2 regions of the Streptomyces sp. M41 genome follow, and region 1 is predicted to be linked to the other one. Evidence: riboswitches for the same ligand, from Rfam matches in the RefSeq annotation. Region 1 holds a riboswitch; the other holds the start of a gene.
The links. A riboswitch is a leader RNA that binds a small molecule or an ion and turns the genes downstream of it on or off. The one in region 1 is predicted to bind guanidine.

Region 1 (7,659 bases):
AGCGCGACGGCCGCGTACAACCGCCCCGAGCCCACATCCACAGCCCTCCTCGCCCCGCCGGCACCGAAGCGCAGGAGCCTAGTGCGCGAAGGCGAGGCGCGGCGAGCCGTTTTCCGCCCGGCACGGCGAGCCGTTTTCCGCCCGGCACGGACCCCCGCGAGAGCCTGCTCACTTTCCCGCCACACGCGTCGGTTTCCGGGAACGGAACGCCTGGTGCGAGAGTCTTCAATGGGGGCGCATTAGGCGTACGAGGCGTACGGGAACGTACGACGCGAAACAGGAGTCCGGGCAACGACATGAGCGACGAGCAGCAGCCGCCACAGCAGCCGACCCCGAAGGCCCGGCGGCCCAAACGGACGGGATGGCGGCGGATCATCCCGACCTGGCGCACGGTGCTCGGCACCCTCGTCATCGGCGCGTTGCTGCTGTTCGGGTTGTTCTTCCTCGGCTACTCCATGGTGAAGATCCCGCCGGCCAACGCCCTCGCCACCAAGCAGGCCAACGTCTACCTGTACGCGGACGGCTCGGTGATCGCCCGTGACGGTCAGGTCAACCGGGAGAACGTCACCCTCGCGCAGATCTCCAAGCCCGCCCGGCACGCGATCCTGGCCGCCGAGGACCGCGACTTCTACACCGAGTCCGCCGTCGACCCCAAGGCGATGGCGCGGGCCGCCTGGAACACCGCCACCGGCAAGGGCAAGCAGTCCGGCTCCACCATCACCCAGCAGTACGTCAAGAACTACTACCTGCGCCAGGAGCAGACCGTCACCCGCAAGGTGAAGGAGTTCTTCATCGCGATCAAGCTGGACCGCGAGAAGAGCAAGGACGAGATCCTGGAGGGCTACCTCAACACCAGCTTCTTCGGCCGTAACGCCTACGGCATCCAGGCCGCCGCCCAGGCCTACTACGGCATGGACGCCAAGGACCTCGACCCGGCCCGCGCCGCGTACCTCGCCGCGCTGGTCAACGCGCCCAGCGAGTACGACGTCGTCGCCCACCCGGAGAACAAGTCCGCGGCCCTGGCCCGCTGGAACTACGTCCTGGACGGCATGGTGACCAAGGGCTGGCTGTCCGAGAGCGAGCGGGCCGGCATGAAGTTCCCGAGGCCCAAGGAGGCCACGGCCTCCACCAATCTGTCCGGGCAGCGCGGTTACATCGTGCGGATCGTGAAGGACTATCTGATCCAGAACAAGATCGCCTCCGAGGAGGACCTGGAGGCGGGCGGCTACCGCATCACCACGACCCTGCAGAAGGACAAGCAGGACGCCTTCGTCGAAGCGGTCGACGACCAGCTGATGTCCAAGCTGGACAAGAAGAACAACAAGGTCGACACCTACGTCCGCGCGGGCGGCGCCTCCGTCGACCCGAAGACCGGCAAGGTCGTGGCGATGTACAACGGCATCGACTACGTCAAGCAGTACACCCCCAACGCCACCCGCCGGGACTACCAGGTCGGCTCCACCTTCAAGCCGTTCGTGTTCACCTCGGCCGTGGAGAACGGGTCGACCACCCAGGACGGCCGCCCGATCACCCCGAACACGATCTACGACGGCACCAACAAGCGCCCCGTGCAGGGCTGGACCAGCGGCTACGACCCCGCCAACGAGGACGACGTGTCCTACGGCGACATCAGCGTGCGCACGGCCACCGACAAGTCCGTCAACTCGGTGTACGCGCAGATGGCCGTCGACGTCGGCCCCGAGAAGGTCAAGGACACCGCGGTGGAGCTGGGCCTGCCCTCCGCCACGCCCGACCTCAACCCGTACCCGTCGATCGCGCTGGGCACCGCCACCGCGAGCGTCCTGGACATGGCGGAGGCCTACGCGACCCTCGCCAACCACGGCAAGCACGGCACGTACACCATGATCGAGAAGATCACCAAGGACGGCTCCGACGTCATCGACCTGCCCAAGCGCAAAACCTCCCAGGTCATCAGCCGCGAGGCCGCCGACACCACCACCTCGGTCCTGAAGAGCGTCGTGGAGAACGGCACCGGCACCCCGGCCCAGGCGGCGGGCCGCCCGGCCGCGGGCAAGACCGGCACCGCGGAGGAGGACAAGGCCGCCTGGTTCGCCGGCTACACCCCCGAACTGGCCACCGTGGTCGCCGTCATGGGCCAGGACCCGGTCACGGCCGCCCAGAAGCCCCTGTACGGCGCGCTGGGCGTCAACCGGATGAACGGCAGCGGCCCGCCCACCGCGATCTGGGCCCAGTTCACCGAGAAGGCCCTGAAGGGCAAGCCGGTCAAGGACTTCGACCTGGAGCTCCAGCAGGGCGCCGACGTGCCCCAGTACCCGACGACCGACCCGACCGAGGGCGACCAGGACGCCGACGAGCAGGACGAGGGCGGCGCCACCGAGGACCCGACGGACAGCGGCCAGGACACCGAGGGCCAGACCGGTGGCCAGACGCCGGGCCAGCCGGACGGCGGCACGACGGGCGGCCCGACGACGGGCGGTACCACCGACGGGGGCACGGCCGACGGCGGCACGACCGACGGGGGGACGGCCGACGGCGGTACCACCGACGGGGGCACGACCACCGAGGGCGGCACCACGGGCGATCCCGGCAGCGGCGGAACGGACACCTCGGGCGGCGGCGCCACCGGCGCAGGCGGCACGGACACGGGGGGCGGCGGCACAACGGGAAACACGGCCGGAACGCAGGGCGGCACCCGTAGACAGTGACCGCGGAGCCGGTCCGGTGACCGCAGGGCCGGCTCAGTGACCGCTGGTCGCCTTCAAACCCACCACGGCGACCAGCAGCAGACAGACGAAGAAGATCCGCGCCGCGGTGACGGGCTCCCCCAGCACCACCATGCCGACCACCGCCGCACCGGCCGCCCCGATGCCGACCCACACGCCATAGGCGGTGCCGATGGGCAGGGACCGGGCGGCGTAGGAGAGCAGGACCATGCTGGCGACGATGCCGGCGCCGGTGAACAGGCTGGGGACGAGCCGGGTGAAGCCGTCGGTGTACTTCATGCCGATCGACCAGCCGACCTCGAGCAGACCGGCGACGACGAGCAGGACCCAGGCCATGACAAGCACCTCCGAGACGTGGCGGCGTAATGCGGGGGTGCGTCGTCTTTGCCTGCATCCCGGTACGGCGCGTCTCGTCGGGCTCCTTCAAAGCTAGCAAGGAAACGGGAAAAGGGGCTGGTGACGACGGTCACCAGCCCCTCGGCCCGTTGAACTACAGGTACAGCCCCGTGGAGTCCTCCGACCCCTCGAACCGGTCGGCGGCCACGGCGTGCAGATCGCGCTCGCGCATGAGGACGTACGCGACTCCACGCACCTCGACCTCGGCCCGGTCCTCCGGGTCGTACAGGACCCGGTCGCCGGTCTCCACGGTCCGGACGTTCTGCCCCACCGCGACGACCTCGGCCCAGGCCAGCCGACGGCCCACGGCCGCCGTGGCGGGGATCAGGATGCCGCCACCGGAACGCCGCTCGCCCTCGCTGGTGTCCTGCCGCACGAGTACTCGGTCGTGCAGCATCCGGATGGGCAGCTTGTCGTGATGGGTGCTGTGCTCGTTTCTGTTGGCGCTCACACCTTGAACCTACCTGCCTGGGCCGCCTGTGTACGCCGTCGGGTCCGCGTCACTCAGTCCCTGCGGCGCCGGGTGCCGAGAGCCAGCAGGCCCACGAGCCCGACGGCGACGAGGGCGACGGGCACGATCCGCTCGATGCGGGGCGCGCCCTCCTCGTCGGTGAACCGGGCCTTGACATCGCTCACGGCCCGGTTGACGCCGACATAGGCCCGTCCGAGGGTGTGGTCGATGTTCGAGACGACCTTGGCCTTGGCGTCGCCGACGATCGTCTTCGGGTGCACCCGCACCCCGATCTCGTCGAGCGTCTCGGCCAGCGCTGCGCGGCGGGCCTTGATGTCCGCCTCGATCTGCGCCGGTGTTCTGGTGTCCGACGTGTCCGCCACCGTTCGGCCTCCGAAGTGAAGCTGATGCTGTTTGCGGACAGTCTGTCAGCTCCACGGCGAACCGCACCGTCAGGCTCCCCGGTTACGCTGGTTCGATGAGCGAGCGACTCCAGCCGGGGGATGTGGCCCCCGCCTTCACCCTGCCCGACGCCGACGGCAACGAGGTGTCCCTCTCGGACCACAAGGGCCGCAAGGTCATCGTCTACTTCTACCCGGCGGCCCTCACACCCGGCTGCACCAAGCAGGCCTGCGACTTCACGGACAACCTCGAGCTCCTGGCCGCGGCCGGCTACGACGTCATCGGCATCTCGCCCGACCAGCCGGACAAGCTCGCCAAGTTCCGCGAGAAGGAGTCCCTGAAGGTCACCCTGCTCGCCGACCCGGAGAAGACCGTCACGGAGTCCTACGGCGCGTTCGGCGAGAAGAAGAACTACGGCAAGACGTACCTGGGCGTCATCCGTTCCACGATCGTCGTGGACGAGGAGGGCAAGGTCGAGCGGGCTCTTTACAACGTCCGGGCGACCGGCCATGTCGCCAAGATCATCAAGGACCTGGGCGTCTGAGCGTCCCACCCGGCCAGTAGCATGGCCGGGCAAGGGCAGGCGGCCGTGGTGGAATTGGCAGTCACGCTGGGTTTAGGTCCCAGTGGGGTAACTCCCGTGAGGGTTCGAGTCCCTCCGGCCGCACCATCTACTGCGCGAGCAGTTCCCGTACGACCGGCACCAGTGCCCGGAACGCCTTGCCCCGGTGGCTGATGGCGTTCTTCTCGTCGGGGCTCAGCTCGGCGCAGGTCCGGCTCTCGCCGTCCGGCTGGAGGATCGGGTCGTAGCCGAAGCCGTTCGTGCCCGTCGGCGTGTGCCGCAGGGTTCCCCGCAGCTGCCCCTCCACCACTCGTTCCGTGCCGTCGGGCAGGGCGAGCGCCGCCGCGCAGGCGAAGTGGGCGCCGCGGTGGGGCTCGTCGATGTCGGAGAGCTGGGCGAGCAGCAGGTCGAGGTTGGCCTTGTCGTCGCCGTGCCGGCCGGCCCAGCGGGCGGAGAAGATGCCGGGGGCGCCGTTCAGCACGTCGACGCAGAGCCCCGAGTCGTCGGCGACCGCCGGCAGGCCGGTGGCCCGGGCCAGGGCGTGCGCCTTGAGCAGCGCGTTCTCGGCGAAGGTGACGCCGGTTTCCTTGACGTCGGGGATGTCCGGGTAGGCGTCCGCGCCGACGAGGTCGTGGGGCAGTCCTGCGTCGGCGAGGATCGCGCGGAGTTCGGTGATCTTCCCGGCGTTACGGGTGGCGAGGATCAGGCGGGTCATGGGGTCCAGTATCCCGACCCGCCGACCGCCGCAGCGACGGGCCGGGTTACCGACCGACGGGCCGGGTTACCGACTGGTGGGCCGCCCGGCGATCGGAACCCTGTCCGTCCCGTCGCTGTCGCGCTTCGTGCCGGGTGTTACGGCGTGCAGACCTTGGTGAGTTCACCGGCCGCCTTCGTGACACCGCCGATGTCCGGGGTCGTGTCGCCGTTCTCGACGGCCCCCTGGACGTCGACGAGAGCCTTGCGCATGTCCTCGGTCGCCTTGTCGAGGTCGGCGTCGTCCGTCTTGTCGCCGATCTTGTCGAGGTTGTCCCCGATGGACTTGATGGCCTCGTCGATCTTCGTCGGGTCGTTCGACGCGCTGTCAACGGCCTGCTGCAACTCGGTCACGCTGTCGGCGATGGCCTCGGCGGTCTGAACGCAGTCCAGCGCCTTGTCGACGGCGTCGCAGCCGGTGGTCAGTCCGGCCGTCAGCCCGACTGCCGCGATGACTGCGGCAACTGTGGCGATACGGCTCCGGCGGCGTCGGCTCGTGGCCATGGTTGACGTTCCCTCCCTGCTCAGGCCTTGCAGGCCCCCCGTTGTGCACTGGCCGGGCGTACAGCGGTGTGCCGTACGCCCGTACCTCTAGGGACGCGGGGAAAGGCGGCGCGGTTGCCCGCGGCTGTGGCTGTTCTTGGTGCGTCCTTTACTTTTCGAGGACGCCGGCAAGCGCCTTGCGCTGCAGATCGGCCAGTTCCCCGCAGCCCGCGACCGCGAGGTCGAGCAGGGAGTTGAGCTCCTCGCGGGCGAACGGCTCGGCCTCGGCGGTGCCCTGGACCTCGACGAATCGGCCGTCGCCGGTGCAGACGACGTTCATGTCGGTGTCGGCCTTCACGTCCTCCTCGTAGCGCAGGTCGAGGAGCGGTACGCCATCGACGATGCCGACGGAGACGGCGCTGACCGTGCCGGTGAGCGGCTTGCGGCCGGGCTTGATCAGCTTCTTGCCCTGGGCCCAGGCGACGGCGTCGGCGAGGGCGACGTAGGCGCCGGTGATGGCGGCGGTGCGGGTGCCGCCGTCGGCCTGGAGGACGTCGCAGTCGAGGACGACGGTGTTCTCGCCGAGCGCCTTGTAGTCGATGACGGCGCGCAGGGAGCGGCCGATGAGACGGCTGATCTCGTGCGTACGGCCGCCGATCTTGCCCCGGACGGACTCGCGGTCGCCGCGGGTGTTGGTGGCACGGGGCAGCATCGCGTACTCCGCGGTGACCCAGCCCTCGCCGCTGCCCTTGCGCCAGCGCGGGACGCCTTCGGTGAAGGAGGCGGTGCACAGGACCTTGGTGTCGCCGAAGGAGACGAGGACGGAGCCCTCGGCGTGCTTGCTCCAGGAGCGTTCGATGGTGACCGGGCGGAGCTGCTCGGGGGTGCGGCCGTCGATGCGAGACAGTGAGGACATGCCGTCGAGCCTAGCCGCAGACGGGGAGGGCCCTTCCCCATCGCCGGGAAGGGCCCTGCGGGACCGTCCATCAGGGCGGTCGGCCCGGGGCGGACCGCCCTGATGGGCGGTCGGCCCGGGACGACGGTGCCCGGGCGTCACATCATGTCTTCGATCTCCGCCGCGATCGGGTCGGCGTCGGTGCCGATGACGACCTGGATGGCGGTGCCCATCTTCACGACACCGTGGGCGCCGGCGGCCTTCAGGGCGGTCTCGTCGACCAGCGCGGGGTCGTTGACCTCGGTGCGGAGCCGGGTGATGCAGCCCTCGATCTCCTCGATGTTGTCGATGCCGCCGAGCCCGGCGACGATCTTCTCAGCCTTGCTGGCCATGTTCCTTCTCCCTGATCCGAACCGCTTTGTCGCAGTAACCCACAGTTGGCCCAACTTCGCGAGCGGACATGTCGTACCTGCCGAAGGATGGCGTTCACGACATGGGAACCGTCCCGTCGACTGGTCTACACCACCATGGCGACGGCCGACAAACCCAGCCCAGCGGAGCCGGGAGGGACGCCATGAGCGCCGAGAGCGCCGACAGTTCGGTCAGCCCCGCGCGCTCCCGCTGGCACACCCTGTTCCAGGGCATGCAGAAGATGGGCCGCAGCCTTCAGCTCCCCATCGCCGTACTGCCGGCCGCCGGCATCCTCAACCGGCTCGGGCAACCGGATGTGTTCGGGGACGAGGGACTGGGGTGGGACAACGTCGCGAAGGTGATGGACGGCGCGGGAGGCGCGCTGCTCGACGGTTCCCTGGGACTGCCCCTGCTGTTCTGCGTCGGCGTGGCCATCGGCATGGCGAGGAAGGCGGACGGTTCGACGGCACTGGCGGCGGTGGCCGGGTTCCTCGTCTACTTCAATGTGCTGCGCGAGTTCCCGAAGGACTGCCCGCCCGGCACGGAGGAGGTCGCCACCATCGGCTGCGCGACGGCCGACGGCGCGGTGAGCGCGTACGAA
Region 2 (7,659 bases), on a different contig from region 1:
ATGCTCCCTGTTCTTCCGCACGGCGGGAATCCTGCCCGGCCCCGGCGCAGAACGCGACGACTTTTCGAGGTCCGTGGGACAAGGAACTCGATGGCGAAAACACGGCATAGTGCCCGACGGATCCCCGAGCCCATGTTTGGTGTGGAGGAAATGTGAAACCTCACAGGGTGTCGCAAACCCGTGAATGGGTAAGGTCCCTTGTTTCAGGGGTAGTCGCAGTCCGTGCCGGAACCTCATGAGGGGCGTCGTTCAGTTGAGTGATTGCGCAGCACACATGAGCTGCGAGACGGTGGCCGTGAAACGTCTTCTTTTGTCTTCGCTGAGTGAGGTGTGGGCCCCCGCGCAGGGGCCCGTCGCATGACTTCTTCCCCGGCCCGCCCCCACACCGGTGCGGTCAGCACGGTGAGCGCCGCCGATGCCCCGTACCCGGTGCTGGTCGTCGACGCGGAGGGTCACGTCGTGGAACTCAACGACGCGGCCCTCGGTCTCTTGCCCACTGCCCGCGTCGGACAGCCGCTTTCGTCCGTCGACTGGCTGACCGGCGCGGACGGGAGTGCGCCCGGCCCGATCAGTGGCACCGTCGGGGATCGGCACTTCTCGGCGTTCCCGTCCCGGCTCACCGGCCCACGCACGGCGTGGTGGCTGGTCGAGGAGACCGGACACCAGTCGTTGGCCAGGGAACTGGCAGCGGAGCGCGGGCGCACGCAGTTCCTCACCGAGGCATCCGCCGCCCTGCTGGCCTCCCTGAACCTCGACCGCTGCATGGAGGTCACGGCGCGCCTCGCCACCGTGCATCTGGCCGATGCCGCGCTGGTGATCGCACCCACGGCGGCCAAGAAGCTGCCGATGGTCCGCTGTGACCATCAAGGAGCCATGTCCCGGGGCACGGTCGCCGAAGCGCCGGATTCCCTGCCAGGACTCGCCGAAGCCCTGCGCGGTTTTCCGCCGGTCCCCTCCCGGTGGATAGACCCCGCCTCGGCTCCAGACTGGGTGGTGCCCGAAGGGTTCGGTGAGGTCGGAGCGATGGCGATCACCCCGCTCCCGGGCCATGGGGTACCGGCGGGCGCGCTGATCCTGCTGCGTCGGGCGCAGCAGGCCGCCTTCACCGAAGCGGAGGAGACTCTGGCCGGGCTGTTCGCCGCCCGGGCGGGCGCGGCGATGTCGGCGGCCCGCCTGTACGCGGAGCAGAACGCGATCTCCGACACACTGATGCGGGAACTCCTGCCACCCGACCTGCGGCACACCGAGGGCGTGGAGTTCGCGGGCGGCTACCGGCCCAGCAAGGACACGGAACGCGTCGGTGGCGACTTCTACGACGTCCACCCGCCGGGAGAGGACTTCCCCGAGACCCTCGCCGTCCTCGGGGACGTGGCGGGCAAGGGGCTGGAAGCCGCGGTACTCACCGGCAAGATCCGCAACACGCTGCATGCCCTGCTGCCCATGGCCGGCGACCACGCCAACATGCTGCGCCTGCTGAACAACGCCCTGCGCACCAGTCACCACACCCGCTTCGCGACCCTCGTGCTGGCCTCCGTCCGCCGTGAGGACAGCGACGTGCTGCTGCGGCTGACCGCGGCCGGGCATCCCGCACCGCTGATCCTCCGCCGTGACGGAACCGTCGAGGAAGCCGACACGGGCGGGACGCTGATCGGCGTCGTCCCGACCATCACCTCCCGCACGGCCCACATCCGGCTGGCGCCCGGGGAAACGTGCCTGCTGTTCACCGACGGCGTCACCGAAGCCAAGGGCGGTCCGTTGGGCGACACCCTGTTCGGGGACCAGCGCCTGCAGCGTGCCGCCGCCGAGTGCACCGGCATGCCCGCGGAGGCGGTGGTCGAGCGGATCCTGATGGTCACCTCCCAGTGGATCGGAGAGGGCCACCATGACGACATCGCCGTCATGGCCATCACCGCACCCCGCGGTGCCCACCTCAGCGCGGTGGACGGGACGACCAGGGGCAGGTACACGGCATGAACTCACGCATCGATGGGCTCGACAGCGCCGGGGGCCACGACGACGTCAACGACGTCAACGCCGTCGACGGCGCCAACGGCGTAAGAAACGACGTCCACGGCGTCGACGACAGACCGGGACGACCCCTCCGGAGCGGCGTCGGCGCCCGCCTCGCCTCGCCGGACGGCGACGAGCGGGGCGAGCAATGGACGGAAAAGCTCTGGACAGCGGTTGAAGCGGGAGACGAGTACTCGGCGGCCGATGTCGTCGCCGACGCCCTGGCCGCGGGCCTGGAGCCGGAGGCGGTGCTGCTCGACGTCATCGGCGCCGTCCAGCACAGGGTCGGCATCGAGTGGGCCGCCAACCGCATGAGCGTGGCCGGTGAGCACGCCGCCACCGCCATCAACGACCGCGTCATCGCCACGCTGCCCATGCAGCGTCCCGTGGCCGGCCGGGGCCGCGTCATGGTCGCATGCGTCGATCAGGAGTGGCACGCGCTGCCCGCCCGCCTGCTGGCCGAGACTCTGCGGCTGCGCGGCTGGCAGGTCGACTACCTCGGTGCGCAGGTGCCCACCGCCCACCTGATCGGCCACATCCACCGCACCGGACCGGACGCAGTCTGCCTGTCCGGCTCCCTGCCCACTCGCCTGCCCATCGCCCACAACGCGATCACCGCGGTCCAGGCGACCGGTACGCCGGTCATGGCCGGCGGCCTCGCCTTCGGTGTCGACGGCCGCTACGCCCGGCTGCTGGGCGCCGACGCCTGGGCTCCCGAAGCGCGCGCGGCGGCGGACCTGCTGGCCGACCCGCTGCCGCGGCCGGCGCCCGCCCACCAGGTGATCAACGACCTTCCGCACCTGGGTGACCAGGAGTACACCCTGGTCGCCAAGTCCTCCACCCGCCTGGTACGCGACACCTTCAAGCGCCTTGAGCAGCTGTATCCCGCCGTGAGCGACTACACCGACGCGCAGCGCGAGCGGACGGCCGAAGACCTCGCCCACATCGTCGACTTCCTGACCGCCGCCCTGTATGTCGACGCCCCCGAGATCTTCGCCGACTTCCTCTCCTGGACCGCCCACATCCTCACCGCCCGAGGGGTGCCCGCCCACTCCTTGCTGCCCGGTTTGGACCTGCTGGAGGAGCAATTGCGCGACTTCCCGCGCGCCCGCCATCTCATCGCCGCCGGGCGCACCGCGCTCGACGCCCGCCCGTGACCCCCGAGACGCTGGACGAACCGTGACTAGCCCTTCTGACGCAGACCCACTCGCGACCCCTTCGCCCAACGGTCCCCGCAGCGTGCGCGTGACGCTCACCGGCGACCTGGACTACGACACCTGCAACAGCGTGCTCCACCAGGTCCGCACGGCCCTCCAGGAGCACGAGGGCGTTCAGGACCTGCACTTGGACTGCCGAGAGCTGGGCATGGTCGACTCCATGGGACTGTCGACCCTGCTCCAGATCCACCGCTCCGCCGGCCGGGACGGCATCGTCTTCCACCTGGACAACATCGGCCCGTCCCTGCGGCGGCTGCTGGAGATCACCGGCACCTACACGTATCTGACCGCCGGTCAGCGTAAGAAGTCCGGTCAGCACGCGGGGCCGCCCACAGGCGCTCGCCACAGCACCTGACGCGGCCCCGACCCGTCCTTCATGTCCTCCAAAGCTTCAACTCCGGACGCGATGCGACAACACCCATGTGAACGCCTTCCCGGCGTTGAACGGGTGGGCCCGGAGAGTGCCTTCCAGTCATCAGCCAGGCGCAGGTGGTGAGCGAGAGGGTGAGGCCGGCGGCGCCTGGCCAGCCAACGCCGCGATCGGCCGCCGTCCTCATCTGACGCAAACGGCCGGTGACCGAGGCGCCACCCGGCGCAACGATTGGCTCCCGACAGGACCCTGTGCGCGGCCCGGCCGCACACAGGCTCGTGGGAGGCGTGGGGACCCATGTCCCGCCCTCCTCCGCATCTTCCGGAGGGACACGGTCGTGAGCTCTGTTCGACGCACGTGCAGATCGTTCGGCGGAAGCCTCTTCGCGGCACCGATGCTGCTCATAGGAACGGCGGTCCTGGCGTTGCCCGGAGCGGCGCACGCGGCACCTCCCACCGTGTGCAACACCCTGACCGCCACCGTCGTGGGCACCGACGGCGCCGACCGCATCGTGCTGAACTCCCCTACGCCCTTGGTGATTTCCACCGGCGCGGGGGACGACACCGTCATCCTCGGTGGCCAGGGCGACCACACCGTCTGCGCGGGTTCCGGCGCGGACACCGTACTCGGCGGTGACGGCGACGACTGGCTGAACGGCGAGGACGGCCAGGACCACGTCGCAGGGCTCGCCGGCCAGGACACCCTCATGGGCGACGCGGGGCCCGACACCGTGGTGGGCGGCCCCGAGGGCGACACCATGTACGGCGGTGCAGGCGCCGACACGCTGGACGGCGAGGCGGGAGCCGACTTCGTCAATGGGCAAGCGGGCGTGGACCGCATCGACGGCGGACCGGGCAGCGACACGCTCCGGGGCGCCGCCGGCGCGGACACGATCAGCGGAGGCGTCGGCGCCGACGCACTGTACGGACAGGCCGGGGCCGACGACCTGGACGGCGGAGAGGCCAACGACGCGCTGTACGGCGGCGCGGGCAACGACGTACTCACTGACGCCGCAGGCGCTGCCGACCACGGAAACGGCGAGGACGGCGGAGCCGACCGGTGCGACATCCGCATCGAAACCCGCGCTGACTGCGAAATCCTGTTCTGACCATGTCCACCGCGAGGGGCGGCGGCAGCGGGAGTGGCAGTGGCAGCGGGAGGCCGAGTGAGTCGATTCCCTCTCGGCCTGACCGCTACCGACGAACCTCGCCCCCGCGCACTCATTCGCTCGGCCACAAGATGCAGTGGGGGAGAGGGTGCCGCCTCGGCCGGTCGCCGATTTCCTCGAGCGCCGCACGGATGTCGCGCAGGTGGCCGGTGGTCATCTCCAGCGGCGGCTCGTCGGGTTGCCAGGTGAAGCGGATCGGGTAGTCCACGCCCGGCTCCCGGGTCATCTCGATATGACATCCGAGGACGTGACTGACGGTTCGACGCTCGGAGAAGTCGATCAGGCGGTCGATGGTCCGTGCGAAGGCCGGCCAGTCCTGGATGTAGAGCCGGCCCGGGTAGACCGTGTCGCCGGTGAGCAGGAAACCGGTCCATCGGTCGTAGAACGTGACCGCGGCCTCGTGGTGGCCCGGAGTGGCCAGACACTCCAGCACACGGCCTCCCAGGTCCACCTGCGCCACGGCATCAGGGTCGGCGCCGAACCCGAAGTGGTCCCACGCGGTGACCAGGTCGGCGCCGACCACCGTGGTGTCGGGGCGGCCGGTGAACTGGCCGTCGGCCGCGATGTGGTCGCCGTGCGCGTGCGTGTGGAGCACCAGCAGGTGGTAACCCTCGCGGGGGTGGTGAGCGAGCCACCCGGTCATGAGCTCGTCGACCACCCGGCGCAGCGGAAAGTACTCGGCGGATGCGGTGGCGCCGGTGTCGATCAGCACCGCCTGAGTGTTGCCGAAGAGCAGGAACATGAACGGCGCCTCGTAGTTGATCGCCATGTTCTGCCGCAGGATGAAGGTGTGCTCGTCGTAGGCGTGAACCTGGATGTCGGGATCCGTGTTGTGCTTGGCCGACGGTGAACCGTGGATCCATCGGACATCCAGCGGACGCGGTCGGAGGGCCGGTTTGGTGAAATCGATCCGGGGATTGCCGGCGCCCATGCCGTCTCCTTGAGTGCGTCGTCTTTGCAGACCGGGTACGGCGCACATCTCGTCCGGGGCAGGCACCATCGGCCTCCACGCGGAAGCTACCACGGCGGTGTTCGCGTCCCCTCCTACGGCGGGGGAGGGGGCCAGGCCCCTGCCCAGGATCGTGCCGTCAGCCCTCGCCCGACCGCGCTTCGAACCTGATGCCCAGGTGTCGGTGGAGGCCGTCCCGCTGCTCGGCCGAGGCCAGGACCATGATGTCGTCGTCGAGATCGGAGCCTTCCTGCTCGACGCAGCGAAACTCCCGAGGGTCGTCGAGGTGGTGAAGGGGACTGAGCGCCTCGATCGCCAGCTGCGCGGCTCCCATGTCGAGGTAGTCGTTCGACGGCTGCTCGACTCCGACGGAGAGGGGCTTTCCGTTGCATTCGAAGTGCATCGTGCCCAGGCCGCACTCGTCGTCGTCGGGATTGTCCTTGTCGAAGCGGTAGTTGGAGACGACGACCCTGCCGTCGGTGAGGGCAGCGGCTTCGTCAAGGAGCCACTCGTAGTGCGCGTCGGCGAAATCCACATCCTCGGAGTGGATGGACACAGCCACGCCGAACGTCTCCAAGGCGCCGGCGACTTCATGACGCCGCTCGATCGGCTCGCTGGCGTAAGCGGCTGCCTCCTCCAGTGCCGTATGTGCCTGCGCGGTGGTGATCATGCCCAGATCCGTGAGGACTTGGGCTATGCGCACATGGGTGATCGGTGGGGTGTTCGCCATGTGCGCATCCTGCCAGGCGCCCGCGTCACGGATCAGCGCCTGCGCCCTCGCGCCGACCAGCCGCTACCGATGCCGGCGACGTGCAGGGCGAGCAGCGTCAGCCCGATCAGCATGACGTTGGTCGAGGTGAAGGTGTCGTTGGTGGATATGTCCGCCGCATTGATGAGGAAGGCGATGAGGAACAGGACCGCCGCGATGATGCCCAGCACTGGGTGCCTCCTTGGGGAGTGTGAACCGGCCGATGGATGCCTGCCACGCGTATGCCCCCGGCGGCTCACCTCACGCACCGTCTGCGCGGGCATGCCCGAGCGTGCCGTGAGGGGGGCCTCGGCAGGGGCTCGGTAGGGGCCGAAGCCGGGCGGATCGTCGCGATGGCAGGGTCGGCAGGGTGGCAGGATGGCGCCATGGTGATGAACGAGCCGTGGGCGGAACTTCACGGTGATCTACTGGCGGCGAAGGCGTCGGTCTACGACCCGAGCGGGCTCGACTGCTCGCTGCCGGTGCCCGAACCGGAGAGCGCCGAGTACGCGGCTTGCGGGTTCATGGTCGACGGCCGCTCGGTCCGGTTCCGTGTGGCCAAGACGACGCCGACGAAGGTGGGCCAGTTCGTCACCGTGTGGCAGCGTTCCGAGGCGGGGCCGATCCGGCCCTTCGACGCCGACGACGGGGTGGACCTCTTCGTCATCAGCAGCCGTGACGAGGACGGCTTCGGACAGTTCGTCTTCCCGCGCGAGGTGCTGTGCGAGCGAGGCATCGTCTCCCGCGACGGCGTCGGCGGCAAGCGCGGATTCCGTGTGTATCCGCCATGGGTGACCACGACCAGCAGACAGGCCCGCGCCACCCAGGCATGGCAGGTGAACTACTTCTTCCACCTCGGCCAGGACGGCCCCGCCGACCCGGCACGCGCGCACGGCCTTTACCACCCGTAGGGCAGCCACGCGCTCCGCACGGCGTTCTCGTCCGGGGTCCTCATCGCACCGGCGTCAGGAAGCACGCTGCCCCGTCGTGGTGATGCGGTGTACGGCCTCCAGGGTGAGCGCGCGGTCGTGGGGTTCGTGGGACAGCGCGCGATGGAGGGTCAGCCCTTCGATCAGGGCGTCGAGTTGGCGGGCGGTGCCGGGATCGAAGTGCTTCTCCAGGTGGAGGCGGCTGCGGCGCATCCACTCCTGGGTGAGCTCCCGATAGGCCGGCTGACGGGCGGCCAGGGTGTACAAC

Region 2: it holds a riboswitch for guanidine, as region 1 does, so the genes downstream of both, ACHBTE_RS29985 (MBL fold metallo-hydrolase) here and ACHBTE_RS16845 (DMT family transporter) in region 1, are expected to answer to the same signal.

What each region holds. Positions count from the first base shown of each region.
Region 1 is NZ_JBIMKE010000011.1:160,011-167,669, reverse strand. Features, by position in the region: gene ACHBTE_RS16855 (ABC transporter permease) at 1-35, opposite strand, end outside; gene ACHBTE_RS16850 (transglycosylase domain-containing protein) at 297-2,687, shown strand; gene ACHBTE_RS16845 (DMT family transporter) at 2,721-3,041, opposite strand; guanidine-III (ykkC-III) riboswitch at 3,078-3,149, opposite strand; gene ACHBTE_RS16840 (co-chaperone GroES) at 3,196-3,552, opposite strand; gene ACHBTE_RS16835 (DUF3618 domain-containing protein) at 3,606-3,935, opposite strand; gene bcp (thioredoxin-dependent thiol peroxidase) at 4,031-4,498, shown strand; tRNA gene ACHBTE_RS16825 (tRNA-Leu) at 4,538-4,624, shown strand; gene rdgB (RdgB/HAM1 family non-canonical purine NTP pyrophosphatase) at 4,626-5,231, opposite strand; gene ACHBTE_RS16815 (hypothetical protein) at 5,369-5,773, opposite strand; gene rph (ribonuclease PH) at 5,922-6,659, opposite strand; gene ACHBTE_RS16805 (glucose PTS transporter subunit EIIB) at 6,806-7,039, opposite strand; gene ACHBTE_RS16800 (PTS transporter subunit EIIC) at 7,222-7,659, shown strand, end outside.
Region 2 is NZ_JBIMKE010000032.1:62,106-69,764, reverse strand. Features, by position in the region: gene ACHBTE_RS30010 (barstar family protein) at 1-21, opposite strand, end outside; gene ACHBTE_RS30005 (PP2C family protein-serine/threonine phosphatase) at 358-1,974, shown strand; gene ACHBTE_RS30000 (B12-binding domain-containing protein) at 1,971-3,167, shown strand; gene ACHBTE_RS29995 (STAS domain-containing protein) at 3,250-3,582, shown strand; gene ACHBTE_RS29990 (calcium-binding protein) at 3,935-4,705, shown strand; gene ACHBTE_RS29985 (MBL fold metallo-hydrolase) at 4,818-5,696, opposite strand; guanidine-III (ykkC-III) riboswitch at 5,709-5,775, opposite strand; gene ACHBTE_RS29980 (hypothetical protein) at 5,854-6,444, opposite strand; gene ACHBTE_RS29975 (hypothetical protein) at 6,477-6,653, opposite strand; gene ACHBTE_RS29970 (MepB family protein) at 6,849-7,373, shown strand; gene ACHBTE_RS29965 (TetR/AcrR family transcriptional regulator) at 7,428-7,659, opposite strand, start outside.